Regions from separate parts of the Citrobacter enshiensis genome, predicted to be linked through region 1. Evidence: predicted binding sites of a transcription regulator. Region 1 holds the regulator's gene; each other region holds the start of a gene.
The links. The regulator PurR, encoded in region 1, represses purine synthesis genes. The targets are predictions, from matches to a motif close to CANGCAAACGTTTGCNTG.
Positions count from the first base shown of each region.

Region 2: a site for PurR is predicted at 2,614-2,631, ahead of purT (formate-dependent phosphoribosylglycinamide formyltransferase). Genes of this name have one in related genera too.
Region 3: a site for PurR is predicted at 2,589-2,606, ahead of tusA (sulfurtransferase TusA). Genes of this name have one in related genera too.

Region 1 is NZ_CP119862.1:2,616,871-2,621,032, reverse strand. It holds gene punC (purine nucleoside transporter PunC) at 1-187, opposite strand, end outside; gene punR (DNA-binding transcriptional activator PunR) at 300-1,232, shown strand; gene purR (HTH-type transcriptional repressor PurR) at 1,229-2,254, opposite strand; gene cydH (cytochrome bd-I oxidase subunit CydH) at 2,551-2,640, shown strand; gene P2W74_RS12785 (MFS transporter) at 2,807-3,973, shown strand; gene sodB (superoxide dismutase [Fe]) at 4,027-4,162, opposite strand, start outside.
Region 2 is NZ_CP119862.1:2,885,801-2,889,962, forward strand. It holds gene ptrB (oligopeptidase B) at 1-978, opposite strand, end outside; gene P2W74_RS14015 (tellurite resistance TerB family protein) at 1,066-1,725, opposite strand; gene yebF (protein YebF) at 1,821-2,177, opposite strand; gene yebG (DNA damage-inducible protein YebG) at 2,244-2,534, opposite strand; gene purT (formate-dependent phosphoribosylglycinamide formyltransferase) at 2,666-3,844, shown strand; gene kdgA (bifunctional 4-hydroxy-2-oxoglutarate aldolase/2-dehydro-3-deoxy-phosphogluconate aldolase) at 3,905-4,162, opposite strand, start outside.
Region 3 is NZ_CP119862.1:248,979-253,140, reverse strand. It holds gene zntA (Zn(II)/Cd(II)/Pb(II) translocating P-type ATPase ZntA) at 1-1,697, shown strand, start outside; gene P2W74_RS01130 (carboxypeptidase-like regulatory domain-containing protein) at 1,793-2,248, opposite strand; gene tusA (sulfurtransferase TusA) at 2,283-2,528, opposite strand; gene P2W74_RS01120 (7-cyano-7-deazaguanine/7-aminomethyl-7-deazaguanine transporter) at 2,696-3,361, shown strand; gene P2W74_RS01115 (DcrB family lipoprotein) at 3,434-3,991, shown strand; gene P2W74_RS01110 (MFS transporter) at 3,995-4,162, opposite strand, start outside.

The sequences.
Region 1 (4,162 bases):
GACCCCAGGCGAGTTGTGCGATGGCGAATCCGGCTAAGAACAGGCTCAGACTGGCGCTGACGGCAGAGGCCGGTGTTTGCAAATCGGCCTGAATTGCAGCAAATGCAGGTAAGTACATATCTGTTGCCAGAAAACCCAGTACGCTGAGACCCGCCAGCCAGACTAAAAAACCTTTTCCCGGTTGCATATTACATTCTCTTTTTTATCAGTAAGACATTGCCGCAGAGTGTAGGGAGTGAAATTCCCGTTGTGAAACGCTAATATTTGTCTACTGAATTCAAATTTTTTGTAGGCAGAATATGTGGTCAGAATATTCCCTTGAAGTTGTTGATGCTGTCGCGCGCAATGGCAGCTTCAGTTCCGCCGCCCAGGAGCTGCATCGCGTGCCTTCTGCAGTGAGCTACACCGTACGTCAACTGGAAGAGTGGCTGGCGGTGCCCTTGTTTGAACGACGCCATCGGGATGTGGAATTGACGCCTGCCGGTGCCTGGTTTTTAAAAGAAGGCCGCTCTGTTATCAAAAAAATGCAGATCACCCGCCAGCAGTGCCAACAGATTGCGAACGGTTGGCGAGGGCAACTGCCTATCGCGGTAGACAATATTGTGCGGCCAGAACGCACCCGGCAGATGATTGTCGATTTCTACCGCCACTTTGATGACGTTGAGCTGGTCGTTTCTCAGGAGGTGTTCAACGGCGTCTGGGATGCGCTTTCCGACGGACGCGTGGAACTGGCTATTGGTGCGACGCAGGCGATCCCCGTAGGGGGGCGCTATACCTTTCGCGATATGGGAATGTTGAGCTGGAGCTGCGTGGTGGCAAGTCATCATCCCCTGGCGGCGATGCCCGGTCCCTTGAGTGATGATACGTTGCGCAACTGGCCGTCGCTGGTCCGTGAAGACACGTCACGGACACTGCCTAAACGCATAACCTGGCTGCTGGACAACCAAAAGCGCGTGATCGTACCGGATTGGGAGTCGTCAGCAACCTGTCTTTCCGCCGGGTTATGCGTCGGTATGGTGCCCACGCATTTTGCAAAACCGTGGCTCGACAGTGGCAAATGGGTTGCGTTAACCCTGGAGAATCCGTTCCCGGATGCGGCATGTTGCCTGACCTGGCAGCAAAATGATACGTCGCCCGCCTTAGCCTGGTTGCTGGAGTATTTAGGCGACAGTGAAACGCTGAACAAAGAGTGGCTGCGAGAACCTGAAGAGGTTCCCGCAGAGGAGGCTTAACGACGATAGTCGCGGAACGGACCATCAGCAACCGAACGACGTTCGATCAGGCGCGGATGGACTTCAATGGACTGCGACTCTTCACGCTTATTCACGATACGGTCTAACAGCATATTAAAGGCCGTTTCGCCAAGTGAGTCTTTAGGCTGGTGAATGGTGGTCAGTGCGGGTGTGAAATAGCGCGCGTTACGCACATTGTCATAACCGATCACCGAAATATCCTGCGGTACCCGCAAGCCCATTTCATCGGCAGCACAGAGCGCCCCCATTGCCATGATGTCGCCACCGCAAAATACCGCGGTCGGGCGATGGGACTGAGAGAGGATCTGCTGCATTGCACGATAACCTGACTCGGGTTCAAAATCGCCCTGCACAATCCAGTCTTCCGGGACTTTTATCAGTGCTTCGTCCATCGCCTTCATAAAGCCCGCCAGGCGGCCAGCGCCGGTGTTGCGCTCCATCGGGCCGGGAATGGCGCCGATTTCACGATGACCGCGCTCCACCAGATAACGACCGGCCATATAACCGCCTTCGAAAGCGTTATCAATGACCGTATCGGTAAAGTCGGCTTTCGCTTCGCCCCAATCCATCACCACCATCGGAATATGGCGATACTCTTCAAGCATGGAAAGCAGAGACTCCGGATATTCCGAACACATGACCAGCAGGCCATCCACACGCTTTTGCGCCATCATGGAAAGATAGGCCCGCTGTTTTTCGAGATTATTCCAGGCATTGCCAAGGATCAGGGTATAGCCTTTCTGGAAGCAGTTCTTCTCAACGGCTTCAATAATCTCAGCAAAATAAGCGGCTTCACTGCTGGTTGCCAGCAGGCCGATAGATTTGGTGTGGTTCACCTTCAGGCTGCGGGCGACCGCACTCGGGGAGTAGTGCAGTTCTTTGATGGCAGCCCAGACGGCATTACGTGTCTCTTCTGCGACAAAACGCGTTTTGTTAATTACATGTGATACGGTTGTAGTGGAAACGTTTGCTCGCTTCGCTACATCTTTAATTGTTGCCATTACATTTCACTCCAGACCATATCCAAACTCCTGAAAATACTGTAGGTAAACGTTTGCCTTTACACACCCTTATCGCAACATCAGGGTTGCGGCACGCCGGGAAAACGACACGAAACGTCAGGAGGGGGTCAATGGCCGGTACGCTAATCAAGTAAGCGTGGAATTTTGTCTGATCTTGACGAAAAGGGGAAGAGTTAAAAGTGGTTATCAATATAAATCCTGGGAGATTTTTACATCCAAGTGTGTAAAAATGCGCAATATCACTTTTTGTGTGGAAATAAAAAGGAGCAAATTTGATGAGCACCGATCTGAAGTTTTCGTTAATAACCACTCTTATTGTTCTGGGTCTGATCGTAGCGGGTGGTCTGACCGCAGCACTGCACTGATTTACCGTGAGGGAGCGTGCTCTCCCTCATTTCGTTGCCCCTTCATTGTTACTAAATCGGCAAAAGTCTTTTGCCATTCTGTTAACTTTATTCTTTTTGTGATTGATGTCATGCTTTTGGCTCTTATCGGGTGTCGCTTCGCGGCACGGTGCAGCGGAGTCGATGTATGAAAATTAATTACCCCTTACTGGCGCTTGCGATTGGCGCATTCGGTATTGGGACCACGGAATTCTCTCCGATGGGCCTGTTGCCCGTCATTGCTCATGGCGTGAACGTCTCCATTCCCGCCGCCGGGATGCTCATCAGCGCTTATGCGGTGGGGGTGATGGTGGGCGCGCCGTTAATGACCCTGTTGCTGTCGCACCGCGCTCGTCGTAATGCGCTGATTTTTCTGATGGCCATTTTTACGCTGGGCAACGTCCTGTCGGCCATTGCGCCGGATTACACCACCTTAATGTTATCGCGCATTTTGACCAGCCTTAATCACGGTGCCTTTTTCGGGTTGGGTTCGGTCGTGGCGGCAAGTGTGGTGCCAAAACATAAGCAGGCCAGCGCCGTGGCGACAATGTTTATGGGGTTAACCATTGCGAACATTGGCGGCGTGCCTGCTGCCACATGGCTTGGGGAAACCATTGGCTGGCGGATGTCCTTTTTAGCGACCGCAGGGCTGGGTGTGATTGCCATGCTCAGTTTGTTCTTCTCTCTGCCGAAAGGCGGTGCAGGGGAACGGCCGGACGTGCGTAAAGAACTGGCTGTCTTGTTACGCCCGCAGGTGCTTTCTGCACTGCTCACCACCGTACTGGGCGCAGGGGCCATGTTTACCCTCTACACCTATATTTCACCCGTTCTGCAAAACATCGCTCATGCCACGCCGGCCTTCGTGACCGCGATGTTAGTGCTGATCGGCGTTGGATTCTCGATCGGCAACTATTTAGGCGGCAAACTGGCCGATCGATCCGTCAACGGTACTCTGAAAGGTTTCTTACTGCTGCTGGTGGTTATCATGCTGGCCATTCCTTTCCTTGCACGCAATGATCTGGGCGCTGCGTTCAGTATGGTGGTGTGGGGGGCGGCGACATTTGCCGTCGTTCCGCCTTTGCAGATGCGCGTGATGCGTGTTGCCAGTGAAGCGCCGGGGTTGTCCTCGTCGGTGAATATCGGGGCCTTTAACCTTGGCAATGCGTTAGGCGCGGCGGCAGGCGGGGCAGTGATTTCTGGCGGTCTGGGGTATAGCTTTGTTCCGGTGATGGGAGCTATCGTGGCAGGGCTGGCGTTATTGCTGGTCTTTGTTTCAGCGAGAAGGCAGCCTGAAACGGCATATGTCGCCAACTGATCGAGTGAGTTAAAAATAAAAACGCAGAAGGGATACCTTCTGCGTTGTCTTATTTACGCCGCGAAGTTCTTCGCAACGAATTCCCAGTTTACCAGCGCCCAGAAATGCTCCAGGTAGCCAGGACGGGCATTACGGTAGTCGATGTAGTACGCATGTTCCCACACGTCAACGGTCATCAGCGGCGTGGCA
Region 2 (4,162 bases), 270 kb from region 1:
GTCGGTGAAAAGCGTGAACCCTTCCAGCATGATGGCATCTCGCGGCGGGATCAGCGCCTCCCAGGCGTTTTCATCACGGACACGCGTGCGGTACAGACCGAAATTTTTACCCTGCCGGTTTGAACGCAGATAAAACGCATGCTGGTAGTGATCGAGGCTGTATTCATGTTCCTTACGGCGCGGTAAAAACACGAACGGTTCAGCATCGGCAAGCTCCGCATCGAGCAGGCGTACTTCACTGGTCGTCGCGCTGGCGAGTTGGATCACCACGTAATGCTGCGATGTCGTTTTATGCAGACTGACATAAAACATATCGTCTTTTTCTTCGTAGACCAGTTCATCGCAGGATGTTGGCGTTCCAACCGTATGCCGCCACACCTGGTACGGCAACAGCGTGACGGCGTGTTTACGCACGTAATAGAAGGTCTGTGAATCATTCGCCCATACCAGTTCCGGCTCGACATTATCCAGCAGCTCCGGATACCAGTTGCCAGTTTCCAGGTTACGAAAGCGGATCCCATACTGGCGACGGGACAGATAATCTTCCGCCAGCGCCATAATGGTGTTGTCAGGGGAAATCGCGAGTCCACCCAGCGTATAAAACTCGCTGTGTGCCGCTCGCTGGTTGCCATCCAGCAACGTCTCCCATTCATCCCACTCTTCAGTGAACGCGGATTGCCGCTGGTAGATGGCGTATTCGCATCCCGGCTCATAAAGATGTCGGTAGCGATAGCCATTCTTTATGTAAGGCGCAGAGACGTCCTGAGGGGGGATCCTGTCGATAATTTCTTTCAGCACACGCTCCTGCAGCGCCTGCTGAGAAGCCATGACCTTGTGCCCGTAGGCATTTTCCTGATGCAGATAGTCCAGAACATCTGGCTGCGAACGGGAATCGTCGCGCAGCCAGTAGTAGTTGTCGATTCGGGTGTCGCCATGCACGGTCATGGCGTGAGGAATTTTGTGAGCTTTTGGTAGCATGTCATTGTTCTTTTGCAATATACACTCTATAAGGTGTGGCAAAAGTTACGCGCAATGCAAGCGAAACATGCGACTTCACAAAGTGTATTAACCCGGCAACGCCTGTTTTTGTTGCTGCAGATCCCGTTCAATATCTTCCCGGACGTCCTGCGGGATCTTCAGGGCATCGCCTAACGCGTTCAGGTAGCTACGCTCCATAAAGTGGTCAATATCGATAGCCGCACAGCTCAGGAAGTAAATTTCCAGCGCCTCTTCTTCATTACGGATCCCCTGAGCCAGTCGCTGCGGGTCGAGCGGTTGTTCAATGGCGTGTTCAATGAGTCTCCGCCCCTGCTCTTCCACACCGGCTTCGCGTAACTGCTGTTCAATGGCCGCGCGCTCTTTCGCATCAATATGCCCATCGCTTTTCGCCGCAAAGACCAGCGCCAGAATCAGTCGCTCGGTACGCACATCAAGCGGTGTGCTATGTGTGCCAAACTGCGGTTCATCCTGATGCGCCGTACGGACTTTATCCTTGTATTTGTTCCATAGCACCGTACCGGCGACGGCGCCGCCGCCCACCAGCAACGCGCTGGTGCCGTATTTGGTCAGTAATTTACGAGACGATTTATTGGCGACCAGTAAACCCGCCAGGCCGCCTAACGCGCCGGGAACCAGCAGTTTACTGAGACCTTGATCACCAGAAGACGATGAAGAAGACCCTTTTTGCCCGAGAAGAGATTGTAATTGGTTCAGCCAGTTGGCCATGTAGCCCCCTCAAGTACAGACGATTTGTCGTCAAAGCGTACCCGAGAGGATGTCAGGAAGTGTCTGGTTCCGCAAAAGATGCGCAAATTCGGTGATTAGCGCAATTGGTACTCCGCCTTTCCAGCGCTGCAATCAACGCTGACCTGATAGTGAAGATCGGCGTTTTTACCGCGCGCGGTCAGCGGCACGGACCATTTACCCTCTTTGCCCACAATGTCCTGCGCATTTACCCATACCACCGGATCGATTTGCCCCAGCGTTTTTTGATCATCTGCCCAGCGCACAATGCGGTTTTGCTGATAATCACGCTTTACGCTCGCGGCAATACCTTCAGCGTCCAGACCTTCACACTTTGGAAACGTCACCGATTTGCTGTCGGGATTATTGGCGGCGAAGGCCGATACGCTGGCGGATAACAACAGCAGGCTCAACAGCGCTCCTCTCTTATTCATACTTTTCTCCTTAGCACAATGATTCAGGAAAAGCATGGTACAAAACGCCAGGAGCGCAAGTCAGATTCAGGCGGCCTGGGTATCTTCCTCTGCGGACGCCGCGTTATCGACGGCCTGCGGAGAAGGCAGTTTGCCGGTTTTCAGGATCGTACTCAGCACATCTTTCTGTTCAGCCAGCCAGAGAGACAGCGCTTCACGCTGTTCGTCTTCCAGTGAGACCGGGGATTGCTCAAGCCACGTGTCGAGCAAATCTGCTGTATCGAGCATTTTGTCGTATGCATCGGCTTCCTTTTTGCTGGTAAAAGACATCTTCTCCTCACCTTCCCGAATGACTACGTATTTAACTTCAACCGCCATTTTGCAGCCTCTCAATATACCTGTATTTTTGTACAGTATATTACTTTTCGGCATTGAAATCAACCTGGCAATAAAGACAGACGCAAACGTTTTCGTATATACTGCGCCCGGATAAATCAGGGGATATTTTTATGACGTTATTAGGCACAGCGCTGCGTTCGGCAGCGACGCGGGTGATGTTGTTGGGTTCAGGCGAACTGGGTAAGGAAGTGGCGATTGAGTGCCAGCGTTTGGGCGTCGAAGTGATCGCCGTCGATCGCTACCCCGACGCGCCAGCGATGCACGTTGCTCACCGTTCGCATGTCATCAATATGCTGGATGGTGACGCGTTACGTCGCGTGGTCGAGCTTGAGAAACCGCATTATATCGTGCCGGAAATTGAAGCGATCGCCACCGATACGCTGGTGAAACTGGAGCAGGAAGGGCTGAACGTCGTGCCCTGCGCCCGGGCAACCCAGCTGACCATGAATCGTGAGGGGATCCGCCGTCTGGCCGCAGAAGACCTGGCGTTGCCGACCTCCTCTTTCCGTTTTGCGGACAGTGAAGCGAGCTTCCGTGAAGCCGTGGCAGACATCGGTATTCCCTGTATCGTTAAGCCGGTAATGAGCTCTTCGGGCAAAGGGCAAAGTTTTATTCGCTCTGCCGGGCAACTGGCGCAGGCGTGGGACTACGCGCAACAAGGCGGTCGCGCCGGTGCGGGCCGGGTGATCGTCGAAGGGGTGGTGAATTTCGATTTTGAAATTACGCTGCTGACCGTCAGCGCCGTTGATGGCGTCCATTTTTGCGCCCCCGTCGGACATCGTCAGGAAGATGGCGATTACCGCGAATCCTGGCAGCCGCAGCAAATGACGCCGCTGGCCCTTGAGCGGGCGCAGGAAATTGCCCGTAAAGTGGTACTGGCGTTAGGCGGCCACGGCTTATTTGGTGTCGAACTGTTTGTTTGTGGCGACGAGGTTATCTTCAGCGAAGTGTCTCCCCGGCCACACGACACCGGGATGGTCACGATGATCTCTCAGGATCTGTCGGAATTTGCTCTGCACGTTCGCGCCTTCCTCGGTCTGCCCGTTGGCGCGATTCGCCAGTATGGCCCTGCCGCCTCGGCCGTGATCCTGCCGCAACTCACCAGCCAGAATGTGTCGTTTGATAATGTGCAGGCGGCTGTTGGCGCCGGTCTGCAGGTACGATTCTTTGGGAAACCGGAGATCGAGGGAACCCGTCGCCTGGGTGTTGCGCTGGCAACTGGCGTGTGCGTTGAAGAGGCCATCGCACGCGCGAAAGACGCTGCCGCTCAGATAAAAGTCAACGCATAAAAAAACGGGCCAAATGGCCCGTTCTGGCAAAGCCCGGTGGTGTACCGGGCTTGTATTCACTTACTGTTTCGCGCCTTCTACCGCTTCGCGAGCCAGTTGAGTAATGCGGTCGTAATCACCCGCTTCCAGCGCATCGGCCGGAACCAGCCAGGAACCACCGATACACAGCACGCTTTTCAGCGCCAGGTAATCACGGTAGTTAGCCGGAGAGATACCGCCGGTCGGGCAGAAACGTACCTGAGAGAACGGACCCGCAATCGCCTGCAGCGCTTTGGTGCCGCCGTTGGCTTCCGCCGGGAAGAATTTGAACTCTTTCAG
Region 3 (4,162 bases), 2.4 Mb from region 1:
TTGCCCGCCAGGCGCTGCGCCTGATGAAAACCGGCAGCTACTTCGCTATTGAAACGCTGATGAGCGTCGCCGCCATTGGCGCGCTGTTTATTGGCGCAACCGCAGAGGCGGCAATGGTGCTGTTGCTGTTTCTGATTGGCGAACGCCTGGAAGGTTGGGCCGCCAGCCGCGCCCGTAAAGGGGTCAGCGCGCTGATGGCGCTCAAACCAGAAACCGCCACGCGCATCCGTAACGGACAGCGTGAAGAGGTGGCGATCGCTACCCTGCAACCGGGGGATACGATTGAAGTTGCCGCCGGCGGCCGCTTGCCTGCCGACGGTAAACTGGTTTCCGGTTTCGCCAGTTTTGATGAGAGCGCGCTGACGGGAGAATCCATCCCGGTTGAGCGCGCAACAGGCGAAAAGGTACCCGCGGGCGCCACCAGCGTTGACCGCCTCGTCACGCTCGAAGTGCTTTCTGAACCGGGTGCCAGCGCGATTGACCGCATTCTGAAGCTGATTGAAGAGGCCGAAGAACGCCGCGCGCCGATCGAACGTTTTATCGATCGCTTCAGCCGAATTTATACCCCGGCGATCATGGCCATCGCGCTGCTGGTCACCCTCGTTCCGCCGCTGCTGTTCGCCGCCTCATGGCAGGAGTGGATTTATAAAGGCCTGACGCTGCTGCTGATTGGCTGCCCGTGTGCTCTGGTTATCTCAACACCCGCCGCCATTACCTCCGGGCTGGCAGCGGCAGCACGCCGTGGCGCGCTGATCAAAGGAGGTGCGGCGCTGGAACAACTGGGCAGAGTCACCCATGTCGCATTTGATAAAACCGGTACGCTGACCGTCGGAAAACCCCGTGTTACGGCTATCCATCCGGCTGCAGCAATCAGCGAATCTGACCTGCTGGCGCTGGCGGCTGCGGTGGAACAAGGGTCGACGCACCCGCTGGCGCAGGCCATCGTCGCTGAAGCCCAAACACGCAAGCTGAGTATTCCCGCTGCGCAGTCTCAACGTGCGCTGGTCGGTTCCGGCATTGAAGCATTGGTCAACGGCGAGCGCGTACTGATTTGTGCGGCGGGTAAACAACCTGCCGACGCCTTTGCCGGGCAGATCGGCGAGCTGGAAAACGCCGGACAAACGGTGGTGCTGGTGCTGCGTAACGAGACGGTACTCGGGGTGATTGCCCTGCAGGATACGTTGCGTGAGGATGCCCACGCCGCCGTTAGCGAGCTCAAAACGTTAGGGGTGAATGGCGTGATCCTGACCGGCGATAACCCGCGTGCCGCGGCGGCGATTGCCAGTGAGCTTGGGCTGGAATTTAAAGCCGGGCTGCTGCCGGAAGATAAGGTCAAGGCCGTCTTCGCCCTGAACCAGCAGTCGCCGCTGGCGATGGTTGGCGACGGTATTAACGACGCGCCCGCCATGAAAGCGGCCACGATCGGTATCGCGATGGGAAGCGGTACGGACGTCGCGCTGGAAACCGCCGATGCCGCCCTGACCCATAACCGCCTGCGCGGGCTGGTGCAGATGATTCAGCTAGCGCGCGCAACCCACGCCAATATTCGGCAGAACATCGCCATTGCGCTGGGATTAAAAGGGATTTTCCTCGTCACCACGCTGCTGGGGATAACCGGCCTTTGGCTGGCGGTGCTGGCAGATACGGGGGCGACGGTGCTGGTGACCGCGAACGCGCTTCGGCTGTTAAAGAAATAACGTCATTGTCGGGTGGCGGCTACCACCGCCTTACCCGACCTGCGTTTCGCATGGGTGTCCGTAAGTACGTCCCCGCGTAGTGCCACCGGGCGAGATCAATTTGCGGGCACTGCCCGGCAAATCCAATTTCGTTGTGGTTTATCGGCGCGTTCATTGACCAGGGCTACATCACACAGCAGGTTTACACGATCGCTGGATGAATATCCTGAGAAAAAGCCTCCTATACCCCCACCTTCATACCCGGTGATCCCTTCCGTTCCGGTCGGATAAATAATGACTGACCAATGGAGAAAGCGATCCTGAGGGCCAATCGGAATAAAGACACTCCATTCGCCCTGCGGATTAAGTGAAAAATGCCCCTGCTCGTCTGTCGTCGCAGTGACACTCTCGCGACTGCCATCATCCAAAGCAACCTTTACGCCAGCCAATGCCTGGCCCTGATGGATTACAACGCCCTCAATTTTAGGGCTGTTGTAATCATGCCAGACACAGCCGCTAAGAAAGCAGGTCGCGGTGACCACAACAAGCATCATCATCCTGATAATCACCATATAGATTCTTTCTCCCTGAATCTTTATTACGCCTTTAGTGGTTCTTACGAATCAAATATTGATAAGGCAGATTTTCGGTCTGCAGGGCAATCAGCTCGTGTTCCATAAAGCGGCAGAAGCCAGGAATATCGCGGGTGGTCGCAGGATCGTCGGCGATAATCAGCAACGTTTCACCCACAGGCATCGTGCGCACAGTTTTACGCACCATCATTACCGGCTCCGGGCAGCGCAGTCCTTGTGCATCAAGTGTATGTTTGGCGGCAGAAAAGAGATCGCTCATGATTTACTCAGTCAGTCAAAAAACCGCTCTAGTTTACGCGCACTTTTTTATGACGCAAGGCAGGTTAACGGTTGCGTGAAAATTAACCGTTGCAAAGCGCACAGAACGCAGTATCATTCGGCGGTTTTTTATTGGGTTCCCTCACCCCATCGCTAAAAAGGTACAATATGATGCAGTTCACTCAAATGCAGCGCGTAAATGCGTTGTTCTGGCTATCGTTATTCCATTTGCTGGTGATCACCTCCAGTAACTATCTGGTGCAGCTCCCGATTTCCATTTTCGGTTTCCACACCACGTGGGGCGCGTTCAGCTTTCCCTTTATTTTTCTCGCCACCGATCTGACCGTGCGTATTTTTGGCGCGCCGCTGGCACGCCGAATCATCTTTGCCGTGATGATCCCGGCCCTGCTGATCTCCTATGTCATCTCGTCGCTGTTCTATATGGGCTCCTGGCAGGGATTTGGCGCGCTGTTGCACTTCAACCTGTTTGTCGCCCGTATCGCCGCCGCCAGTTTTATGGCTTACGCGCTGGGGCAGATTCTGGATGTGCATGTCTTTAACCGCCTGCGCCAGAATCGTCGCTGGTGGCTGGCGCCGACAGCATCGACGCTGTTTGGTAACGTCAGTGATACGCTCGCCTTCTTCTTTATCGCCTTCTGGCGTAGCCCGGACGCGTTTATGGCCGAGCACTGGATGGAAATCGCCCTCGTCGACTACGCGTTCAAAGTGCTGATCAGCCTCGTCTTCTTCCTGCCGATGTATGGCGTATTGCTGAATATGTTGCTGAAAAGGCTGGCAGATAAATCTGAAATCTCGGCATTGCAGACGAGTTAAAGGTTCGTTTTCCGAGTTGTGATAAGATGGGTGAATGAGCCGTTATGGCCGTTTATCGAAAGGAAGAAGTCAATGCGCAATCTGGTTAAATATGTCGGTATTGGCCTGCTGGTTATGGGGCTTGCGGCCTGTGATAACAGCGATACGAAAGCTCCGGCAGAGGGTGCCGCGGCGGAAAGTAACGCAACCGGACAACCTGTCAGCCTGATGGATGGCAAACTCAGCTTCTCACTGCCGGCAGATATGACCGACCAGAGCGGCAAGCTGGGGACTCAGGCCAACAATATGCACGTCTATTCTGACGCCACCGGCCAGAAAGCCGTGATTGTGATTGTGGGCGACGACACCAATGAAGAGCTGGCCGTGCTGGCAAAACGTCTGGAAGAGCAACAGCGTAGCCGTGACCCGCAATTGCAGGTCGTGACCAACAAATCTATCGAGCTGAAAGGCCACACGCTTCAGCAGTTAGACAGCATTATCTCGGCAAAAGGCCAGACCGCTTACTCTTCCGTCGTGTTGGGTAAAGTGGGCAGCCAACTGCTGACCCTGCAGATCACGCTGCCTGCGGACGACCAGCAAAAAGCGCAAACTGCCGCTGAAAACATCATTAACACGCTGGTCATTCAGTAACGGTTAAGACGATGACACGGCCTCCTGCAACGCTGCCGGGGGCCGTTTTTTTAACTGCCAGGTCAGTAAAAAGGCAACCGCCACCAGTCCTGCCGCCGCCAGATAGATAACCGGAACACCCGCCCATGTCATGACCAGCCCGGCCAGCGGCCCGGTGACGCCCAACGATAA